DNA from 4 places in the Streptomyces incanus genome. Region 2 is predicted to be linked to each of the others. Evidence: riboswitches for the same ligand, from Rfam matches in the RefSeq annotation. Region 2 holds a riboswitch; each other region holds the start of a gene.
What was found. A riboswitch is a leader RNA that binds a small molecule or an ion and turns the genes downstream of it on or off. The one in region 2 is predicted to bind cyclic di-AMP.
Positions count from the first base shown of each region.

Region 1: another riboswitch for cyclic di-AMP. It lies ahead of ACFP2V_RS28490 (M23 family metallopeptidase); the one in region 2 lies ahead of ACFP2V_RS30395 (transglycosylase family protein).
Region 3: another riboswitch for cyclic di-AMP. It lies ahead of ACFP2V_RS31285 (transglycosylase SLT domain-containing protein); the one in region 2 lies ahead of ACFP2V_RS30395 (transglycosylase family protein).
Region 4: another riboswitch for cyclic di-AMP. It lies ahead of ACFP2V_RS21885 (M23 family metallopeptidase); the one in region 2 lies ahead of ACFP2V_RS30395 (transglycosylase family protein).

Region 1 is NZ_JBHSPC010000097.1:4,682-6,875, forward strand. Features, by position in the region: gene ACFP2V_RS28485 (tyrosine-protein phosphatase) at 1-482, opposite strand, end outside; cyclic di-AMP (ydaO/yuaA leader) riboswitch at 1,003-1,167, shown strand; gene ACFP2V_RS28490 (M23 family metallopeptidase) at 1,170-2,135, shown strand.
Region 2 is NZ_JBHSPC010000104.1:16,502-18,695, reverse strand. Features, by position in the region: gene ACFP2V_RS30400 (transglycosylase family protein) at 1-718, shown strand, start outside; cyclic di-AMP (ydaO/yuaA leader) riboswitch at 1,027-1,195, shown strand; gene ACFP2V_RS30395 (transglycosylase family protein) at 1,200-1,976, shown strand.
Region 3 is NZ_JBHSPC010000110.1:76,061-78,254, forward strand. Features, by position in the region: gene ACFP2V_RS31280 (polyprenyl synthetase family protein) at 1-209, opposite strand, end outside; cyclic di-AMP (ydaO/yuaA leader) riboswitch at 906-1,075, shown strand; gene ACFP2V_RS31285 (transglycosylase SLT domain-containing protein) at 1,079-1,570, shown strand; gene ACFP2V_RS31290 (HAD family hydrolase) at 1,634-2,194, opposite strand, start outside.
Region 4 is NZ_JBHSPC010000070.1:8,838-11,031, reverse strand. Features, by position in the region: gene ACFP2V_RS21890 (M16 family metallopeptidase) at 1-945, shown strand, start outside; cyclic di-AMP (ydaO/yuaA leader) riboswitch at 1,190-1,352, shown strand; gene ACFP2V_RS21885 (M23 family metallopeptidase) at 1,365-2,138, shown strand.

The DNA.
Region 1 (2,194 bases), on a different contig from region 2:
TTGCCCGCCGCGCAGTGCATCAGCGCGGGCACACACTCCGCGGCGAGCGAGATCAGCACCCGGGAGTGCTCGGCGGTGCGTTGCCTCACCGTCATGCGGTACGAGGCGATCATCCGCTCCGCCCCCTTGTCGCCGGCGAGGATCGAGCGGAGCTGGTCCAGGTCCCCGTCGCGGACCATCCTCCAGAACTCGGCGCCGTCGGCCGGGTCGCTCAGCGGCAGATTCACATTGCGCACGCCGGGCAGTTCGATGTCCCGCCCGTCCAGCTTGTGGTCGGCCGCGTTGCGGAAGTCGAAGACGGTGTGCAGTCCCAGGGAGGACAGGAAGGCGGCGTCCTTCTCGGTGGCGTGCGCGAGGTGGCCGCTGCGGAACAGCACCCCGTGCCGCACCCGGCGGCCGTCGACGGTCGGCAGGCCGCCCACATCACGGAAATTGCGCACACCGGTGAGCTCGGGTTCGGTCGACGGGATCTGCTGCGTCACGGGGGCCCCTCTCCCACTCTGCGCCGCCGGCGCGTCGGCGTCGGCGGGTGTCACCCGACGATACGACATGCCCGGCAGGGGCGATGAGTTGGCGGTGGGGCCGTCGGAGCGGGGACGGGGCTGTCCCGGTGGAGCTGCCGGTGTGGAGCCGCCGGCGCGGACGGACCCGTGCCGGACCCCGGCCCGATCCATCCGAATCGTCCACTATTTCCCTATTCGCGCATTCTGCCCCTTTGGGGAGCTTCGCCATAACATGCCCCGATAGAAAGGGGGATGGGAATGGGATGGTGAGCATCGTCATAGAGGTGACGATGTGCTGTCGCCATGTCCACGTAATTCCGGTATTTCGCGAGGGGATTCGGGGGATGCCGAAATACCGGGGCGACTCTGGGTGACGGCTTTCAGGTCAATGGATCACGAAAAAGCGCCTTCGCTCGGAAGATCGCGCTTGTCCCTTTGCTTCTCTATCGCCTACGTTCGCCATCGATCCGGACGGACGCCTAATCCTGCCGCTGTCCGGAGCCTCCACACTCTGACCCGCGTATGGCAGGAGCGGGGGACCCACAGGTACGACTGCCTGTTCCGGTCTCCGGAACGGCTTGGGGTTAAGTCGCGCTTTCGGCGCGGCCGGGCATCTCCAGTCCGCACCCGACAGCTCACCTCGTAGGCGCCGGAGAGGAATTCGTCATGTCCGCAAAGGGTAAGCACCGCCGTCCCAGCGCTTTTCGTTTGACCCGTTCCATCGCCGTCGCCGGAACCGGTGGCGCCGTACTCGCCCTGCCGCTTCTCGGCGCCACCGGAGCGAACGCCGCCACTTCGCAGACCGCCCCGGAAAAGGCCGTCCAGTCGTATTCCGTCGCCGGTAAGGCGTCTGGCGGCGTGAAGGCCGACGGCAACAAGAACGGCGACGCCCGCACGTACATCGTGAAGGGCGGCGACTACCTGGCGAAGATCGCCGAGTCCGAGAACGTCGACGGCGGCTGGAAGCAGCTCTACTCCGACAACCGCGAGGCCGTGGGCGGCGACCCGTCGCTCATCCACCCCGGTCTGAAGCTCTCGATCGACGGCAAGGCCGCCGCGACCGGCACGCCGAAGAAGTCCTCTTCTTCCGAGAAGCCCTCTTCCTCCCCTTCATCTGCTCCGTCCTCCGTGGCGAAGCCGTCGACGGCCGGGGAGGCCTCCGAGCGGTCCGCACCGAAGTCCTCCTCCGGCTCGACCACCGCGAACCAGGCCGCGACCACCTCCGGTTACAGCTCGCCGGTGCCCGGCGGCAGCTTCGGCACCGCCTACAAGGTGGCCGGCAGCATGTGGTCCAGCGGCTACCACACCGGTGTCGACTTCGCCGTTCCGACCGGCACCTCCCTGAAGGCCGTGGGCGCGGGCACCGTCGTCTCCGCCGGCTGGGCCGGCTCGTACGGCAACCAGGTCGTCATCAAGCTGAACGACGGCCACTACGCCCAGTACGCCCACCTGTCCTCGCTGTCCGTCTCCGCCGGCCAGACCGTGAGCGGCGGCCAGCAGGTCGGCCTCTCGGGCTCCACCGGCAACTCGACCGGCCCGCACCTGCACTTCGAGATCCGCACCGCGCCGGGCTACGGCTCGGACGTGGACCCGGTCTCCTACCTCCGCGGCAAGGGCGTCTCCATCGGCTGACCCCCGAGGCAACCTGCCTGACGCGCCACCGAAGGCCGGACCCCGATCCCCGGGTCCGG
Region 2 (2,194 bases):
GGCCAGCCGGGGCCAGCAGCTGGCGGTGGCCGAGAAGATCCTCGCCGACCAGGGTGTCGGCGCGTGGAGAGCCTGCGGGCTGCTGGGGGGCCTGAAGCAGGACTCGTCCGTGCTCGACGTGGACACCGGTGTGGAAGACGGCTCGTCGGCCAAGCCCGGTTCCGAAGGCACCGTCACCCCGTCGCCGTCGCAGTCCTCCGGCTCCTCGGCGGACACGGAGGACACCACGGAGGGCAAGGCGAAGGGCAAGGCGAAGGGGAAGGAGGGGGGGAAGGACGGATCGGCCGGCCCCAGTGCGTCCTCCTCCGCCTCCCCCTCTCCTTCGGCCTCGGCCTCGGCCAAGGGGGAGGAATCGGACAAGTCCGAGCGGAAGGCCGACGCTTCGGGAGCGGCCGACGGCGAGGACTCCGGCAGCGGCCGTCACCGCGGCGCCAGCGCCGAGGGAGAGGCGCGTGAGGACCGTGACGCCGGATCCTCCGGCCGGCACGCCTCGCGCGGCGGTCTCGGCTTCACACGCGGCCTTGACAGTTCGTCCCCGTCGAGCGACTCCGGCGCGGGCTCCGGGAGCGGTTCCTCGGCCGTCTCCGACTCCCTTGCCCTCGGCGGCGGATGGCTCGCCCAGTACGGCGGGGGGGACGAGGGCGCGGGCGCGGCCGCCCCGAACTTCATCCTTCCCGGTCAGACGCTTTCGTTCGGGTTCGAATCGGACAACGGCTGACATCCGGTCGGCAGCTGGGCGTGCGGGCCTTTCCCGGCCGGGCGGCAGGGCTGGGCGGTGGCTTGGCACCGGCTGGTCGGTGACTGGGTGGCAGTTGGACCGGCATGCGAAAAAGCGCTTCGGCGGGGCCAGTTGAGGTCATAGTTCGCGAAGAATGTCCGATTTAAAGGTGATGAGAGATAGGTCTCAGAAGCCCTGATCGTCTTTGATAATCCGCCGGACGCGTGGCTACGGTCAGGACCGCTCGCCATCGCGGGCCCCGGCTGCCGCCACGCCGAATCCTGCCAGTGGCAGCACGGGAACAGTCGTCGCGTCATGCGCCGTAGGCAGGAGCGGGGGACCCAAGGTAGGCGCCGGATCCGGTGGAGAAAGCCGGATGCGGCTTGGGGTGAAGCCGCGTCCCGTGAGGGATGCGGACGGGCAACTCAACCGGCCCGAACCCGACAGCTCACCTCGTAGGCGTCGGTGAGGGGATCCATCCATGCTGTTTTCCGGTAAGGGCAAGCACCGTCGTCCGTCCAAGGCCACCCGTGTCATCGCCGTCGCCGGCGTCACCGGTGCCGCTGTCGCCGCCCCGCTGATGGCGGTCGGCAACGCCTCCGCCGCCACCGCCTCCGAGTGGGACGCCGTCGCCCAGTGCGAGTCCGGCGGCAACTGGTCCATCAACACCGGCAACGGCTACTACGGCGGTCTGCAGTTCTCCGCCTCCACCTGGGCCGGCTACGGCGGCACGGCGTACGCCGGCACCGCCGACCAGGCCAGCAAGGCCCAGCAGATCGAGATCGCCGAGAAGGTCCTCGCGGGCCAGGGCAAGGGTGCCTGGCCGGTCTGCGGCAGGGGCCTGTCCAACGCCGCCTACGCCGGTGGCGGTTCCACCGAGGGCTCGGGCAACCAGGGCTCGGGCAACCAGGGTTCCGGCAACCAGGGCAGCCGCTCCTCGCAGGAGGCTCCGAAGCAGGAGGCCCCGAAGCGGGAGCTCCAGGAGCAGAGCACCAAGGCCGCTCCCGAGCGTTCCGCCGAGCAGAAGGCCTCCCGCTCCGACGAGCGTCCGGCCGCCAAGAGGACCGTCACGACCCCGACCGGCGAGAAGGTCAAGAAGGGCGACGGCGAGTACAAGGTCGTCAAGGGCGACACCCTCAGCTCGATCGCCTCGGAGCACGAGGTCAAGGGCGGCTGGGGCAAGCTGTTCAAGCTGAACGACGGGATCGTCGAGGATGCCGACCTCATCTACCCGGGCCAGCAGCTGCACCTGAAGTAATAAGGTCGCAGTCGCAGGTCCTGGCCCCGTCCCCACGGGTGCCTGCCCCGCCCCGGCGCGTGTCCCCCGTACGCGCCGGGGCGGGGCTTTTCCGTGTTCGGTGCCGAATGCGTTCCGTACGCGGTGCCGGACCCGGTCTCCCGGCCTCCCGGTCTCCCGGTTTTCCGATATCGCCTTTGTTCCGTTCGGAAACAATCTACTCTCGGTTCTGTCCGCGA
Region 3 (2,194 bases), on a different contig from region 2:
TCGCCGAACTGGGCGGCGAGCATCACGAGCAGGGGCCGGAACCGCTTGCCACCGGCCCGCACCAGGTGCTGGGCGGCCTCGGTGATGAAGGGGACCTCACTCTTCGTGGCCTCGAGCAGCCCTTCTTCGACAGCCGTCATTCCGGCCTGGACGTCGGCCTCCAGAGCCTGGTCCCGCACGCTCAGCCCGAACGGCCCGACGACGGTCACGAGGGGTCTCCTGTCTGCTGGTGTCCACTGGCGCTCAGACGTCTTGCACAGTTTGTCGATAGGTCGCTGACATCACTCGAGTCAGCGTATCCGGTCATGTTTCGATCACCGCCAGCACCCACATTCCCCAGACTCACCTGCGCACGCGTGCACGGCGTCTCACGGCACCCTCCGATATCGGATCACAATCAGATCGTTTCTGATCAGTTGGTAATAAAGAATATTCCTCGCCTTTCAGGCGCGACGACCCGCACTCGGGATGCACCCGAACCACGATCCACTCCCGGCCCGGACCGCCATCCGGACCGCCGCCCGGACCGCGCCCCGGACCGCATCCCGAACCACGATCCGAACCATGATCCGGCACGCGATCCGGCACGCAGGCCATCCTGCCCGCCCAGGCGCCCGATTTGCCGCAATTACCAAATAAATCCCCACTGGTGGCAAATGCGCCCACGCGGTGCGGCCAGTGAAGTAGGTCACGCGCACCCCGGCACGCCCATCCCTCGCGCCCACCGGCGATCCCCCTTGCCCCGAGAGCGAGTTGACCCTTGGCATGCGCAAAGGGTCAAGTGCCCAAAACGCCCCAACACAAGATCAATCGGCATGATCCATGACGGTCGCACTTGTTCTCGACAAGTGCACTCGCATACGTTCCCGGCCAGTCGGGCGGACGCCGAATCCTGCCACCGCCCGCGCCACCCATCGATGAACTCACGCACGGCAGGAGCGGGGGACCCAGGTAAGCCGCCGGACCGGTTCGCACCCGGAACGGCTCGGGGTGAAGCCATGCCCGCAGGGGCACGGCCGGGCACTCTCCCGCCCGAACCCGACAGCTCACCTCGCAGGCGTAGGAGAGGAACACAGACATGCCCGCATCGGGTCTGCCCCACCGCTTCGGCCGCTCCCGCCTCGTCCGCTCCTTCGCCGTCGCCGGCGTCGCGGCGGTCGCCCTCCCGCTGTTCGGCGCCACCGCCGCCTCCGCCGCGCCCGCCGCTGCCGCGACGTCCGCCCCCGCCTCCGGCACCGTGACCGCGTACCCGGACAACCTCGACGGCTGGATCCGCGAGTCGCTGTCCGTCATGGCGCAGCACGGCATCCCCGGCAGCTACGACTCCATCCACCGCAACATCCTGCGCGAGTCGTCCGGCAACCCTCAGGCCATCAACCTGTGGGACTCCAACGCCAGGCTCGGCACCCCGTCGAAGGGCCTGCTCCAGGTCATCGACCCGACCTTCCGGGCGTACCACGTGCCCGGCACGGCCTTCGACCCGTTCGACCCGGTCGCGAACATCACGGCGGCCTGCAACTACGCGGCGGACCGCTACGGCTCCATCGACAAGGTCTTCGGCGCCTACTGAGACACCCCGGCCCATCGGGACGCCGGGACACCGGGACACCGACGGCACCGACGGCACCGAGGCCTACCGGGACATCCTCCCGGACCTGGGGCGGGGCAGCATGTGTGGGGGCGCATACGGCTCCGCTCCGCCGAACAACCGCTCGAGGACGACGGCCACGCCGTCGTCCTCGTTCGACGTGGTGACCTCGTCGGCCACCGCCTTGAGCTCGGGGTGCGCGTTGGCCATGGCGACCCCGTGGGCTGCCCAGTCGAACATCGGGATGTCGTTGGGCATGTCGCCGAAGGCGATGGTCCGCTCGGGTTCCAGCCCCAGGTGCTCGGCGGCCAGCGCGAGACCGGTCGCCTTGGTGACACCGCACGGCTGGAGTTCCACGGTGCCCGGACCCGACATGGTGACCGTGGCCAGCGAACCGACCGCCGAACGGGCCGTCGCCGCCAATTCGTCGTCGGTCAGGTGGGGATGGCGCAGCAGCACCTTGCTGATCGGCCGGACCCACAGATCGTCCCGCCGTTCGACCCGCACCGCGGGCAGCGTCGGGTGCGGCATCAGATAGCCCGGCTCGATCAGGGTGAGTCCGTCCACCCCGTCCTGGTCGACCGCGGCGTACAGCTCCCCGACCTC
Region 4 (2,194 bases), on a different contig from region 2:
GACGAGATCCCGCACGAGCTGGCCAACCCGTCCCGCCGCGCGGCCAAGGAACTCTCCAAGGAGCTGTTCCCGGCGACGTCGCGCATGTCCCGCCCGCGCCAGGGCACCGAGGAGACCGTCGCCGGCATCGACTCGACGGCCGTACGCGCCTTCCACGAGAAGCACGTCCGCCCCGCGACCGCCACCGCGGTGGTCGTCGGCGACCTCACCGGCACCGACCTGGACGAGTTGCTCGGCGACACCCTCGGTGCCTGGACCGGATCGTCCGCCCAGCCGCGGCCCGTTCCGCCGGTGGTCGCCGACGACTCCGGCCGGGTCGTGATCGTGGACCGCCCCGGCGCCGTGCAGACGCAGCTGCTCATCGGCCGTGTCGGAGCGGACCGGCACGACCGTGTGTGGGCCGCGCAGGTGCTCGGCGCCTACTGCCTCGGCGGCACCCTCACCTCCCGGCTGGACCGCGTCCTGCGCGAGGAGAAGGGCTACACCTACGGCGTACGGTCGTTCGCCCAGGTTCTGAGGTCCGCCCCGGACGGCACCGGCGCGTCGCTGCTCGCCATCAGCGGATCCGTCGACACCCCGAACACCGGCCCCGCCCTGCAGGACCTGTGGACGGTGCTGCGCACCCTCGCCGCCGAGGGCCTCACCGACGCCGAGCGCGACGTCGCCGTGCAGAACCTGGTGGGTGTGGCGCCGCTCAAGTACGAGACCGCCGCAGCCGTCGCCGGCACCCTGGCCGACCAGGTGGAGCAGCACCTGCCCGACGACTACCAGGCCGAGCTGTACCGGCGGCTCGCCGCCACCGGCACCGTGGAGGCGACCGCGGCGGTGGTGAACGCCTTCCCGGTGGACCGTCTCGTGACCGTCCTGGTCGGTGACGCGGCGAAGATCAAGGAGCCCGTCGAGGCGCTCGGCATCGGCGAAGTCACCGTCGTGGCCGCCGAGTAGGCGGCCCGTCAAAGGCCGGGAAACCACTGAGAGGCAGTCGGCGGTCCCCCGGCGAAGCGCACACGCGCGTGACCCTGGTGACGGGAACGTCACCAGGGTCCACTTATGCCCGAATTGGAACGGGAGATACCCGTCTGCCCTGTGGGATGCGCTACAAAAGCCGGGATTCGTTTGGGAATTGAAACACGCCCCGCTTAGCGTCATGCGGTCTGTTCGTCGGGCAGTGCGCCGCACCCGCGGCACCGGACAGTCATCGCCGAGTCCCCGTACGGCGCGAGCCAGGGGAGCCGGGGACCCAACCGTCCCTGAGGTGAATCGGACGCCCGCGCGTGCCGCGAGGGGGCCCGTAGGAGACCTTCCTGCTCCGAACCTGTCAGCTAACCCGGTAGGCGAGAGGGAAGGAAAGGACCACCCTGTACATGGCGTTCACCCGCGCCCCCGGGAAGCACCGTCGTCCCAGCCGTGTGCACCGCGGCACCGCCAGGGCGGCGGGCGTCGCGGCCCTCACCACCACCGGTGTCATCGGCTCCCTCACGGCTCCGGCGCTCGCCGCCGAATCCGCTGCGGAACAGACCGGCCTCACCCCCGTGATCACCCTGGGCGACGAGGCCGCCGCCCAGGTCGACGCCCAGGCGGCCGCCCAGCACGAGGCCGCACGCGAGGCGGCCCAGGCCGCCGCCCGCGAAGCCGCCGAAGAAGCCGCGCGGGAGAGGGCGGCCGACGAGGCCGAGAGGGCACGCGAAGCCGAGGAGCGCGCCGCGCGGGAGGCCGAGCGCAAGCGCCTCACCACCTTGGTGTCCCCGATCGCGGGCTCCTACGTCTCGACCGGTTACCTGTCCGGCGGCGCCGTCTGGTCCTCTGGCAGCCACACCGGTGTCGACTTCCACGCCGCAAGCGGCACCCCCGTGCTCTCGGTCGGCATGGGCACCGTCGTCGAGGCCGGCTGGGGCGGCGCCTACGGCAACCAGGTCGTGATCAAGATGCACGACGGCACGTACACCCAGTACGGCCACCTGTCGTCCGTCGGTGTCTCGGTGGGCCGGCAGGTCACCCCGGGGCAGCAGATCGGTGTCTCCGGCGCCACCGGCAACGTCACCGGCGCGCATCTGCACTTCGAGGTCCGCACCACCGCCGAGTACGGCTCCGACATCGACCCCGTCGCGTACCTCCGCGCGCACGGCGCGAACCTCTGACCGGGCACGTGCCCCCTGGCCTCCGTGTGCACCTCGGTGTCCGCGTGATTTCCTGA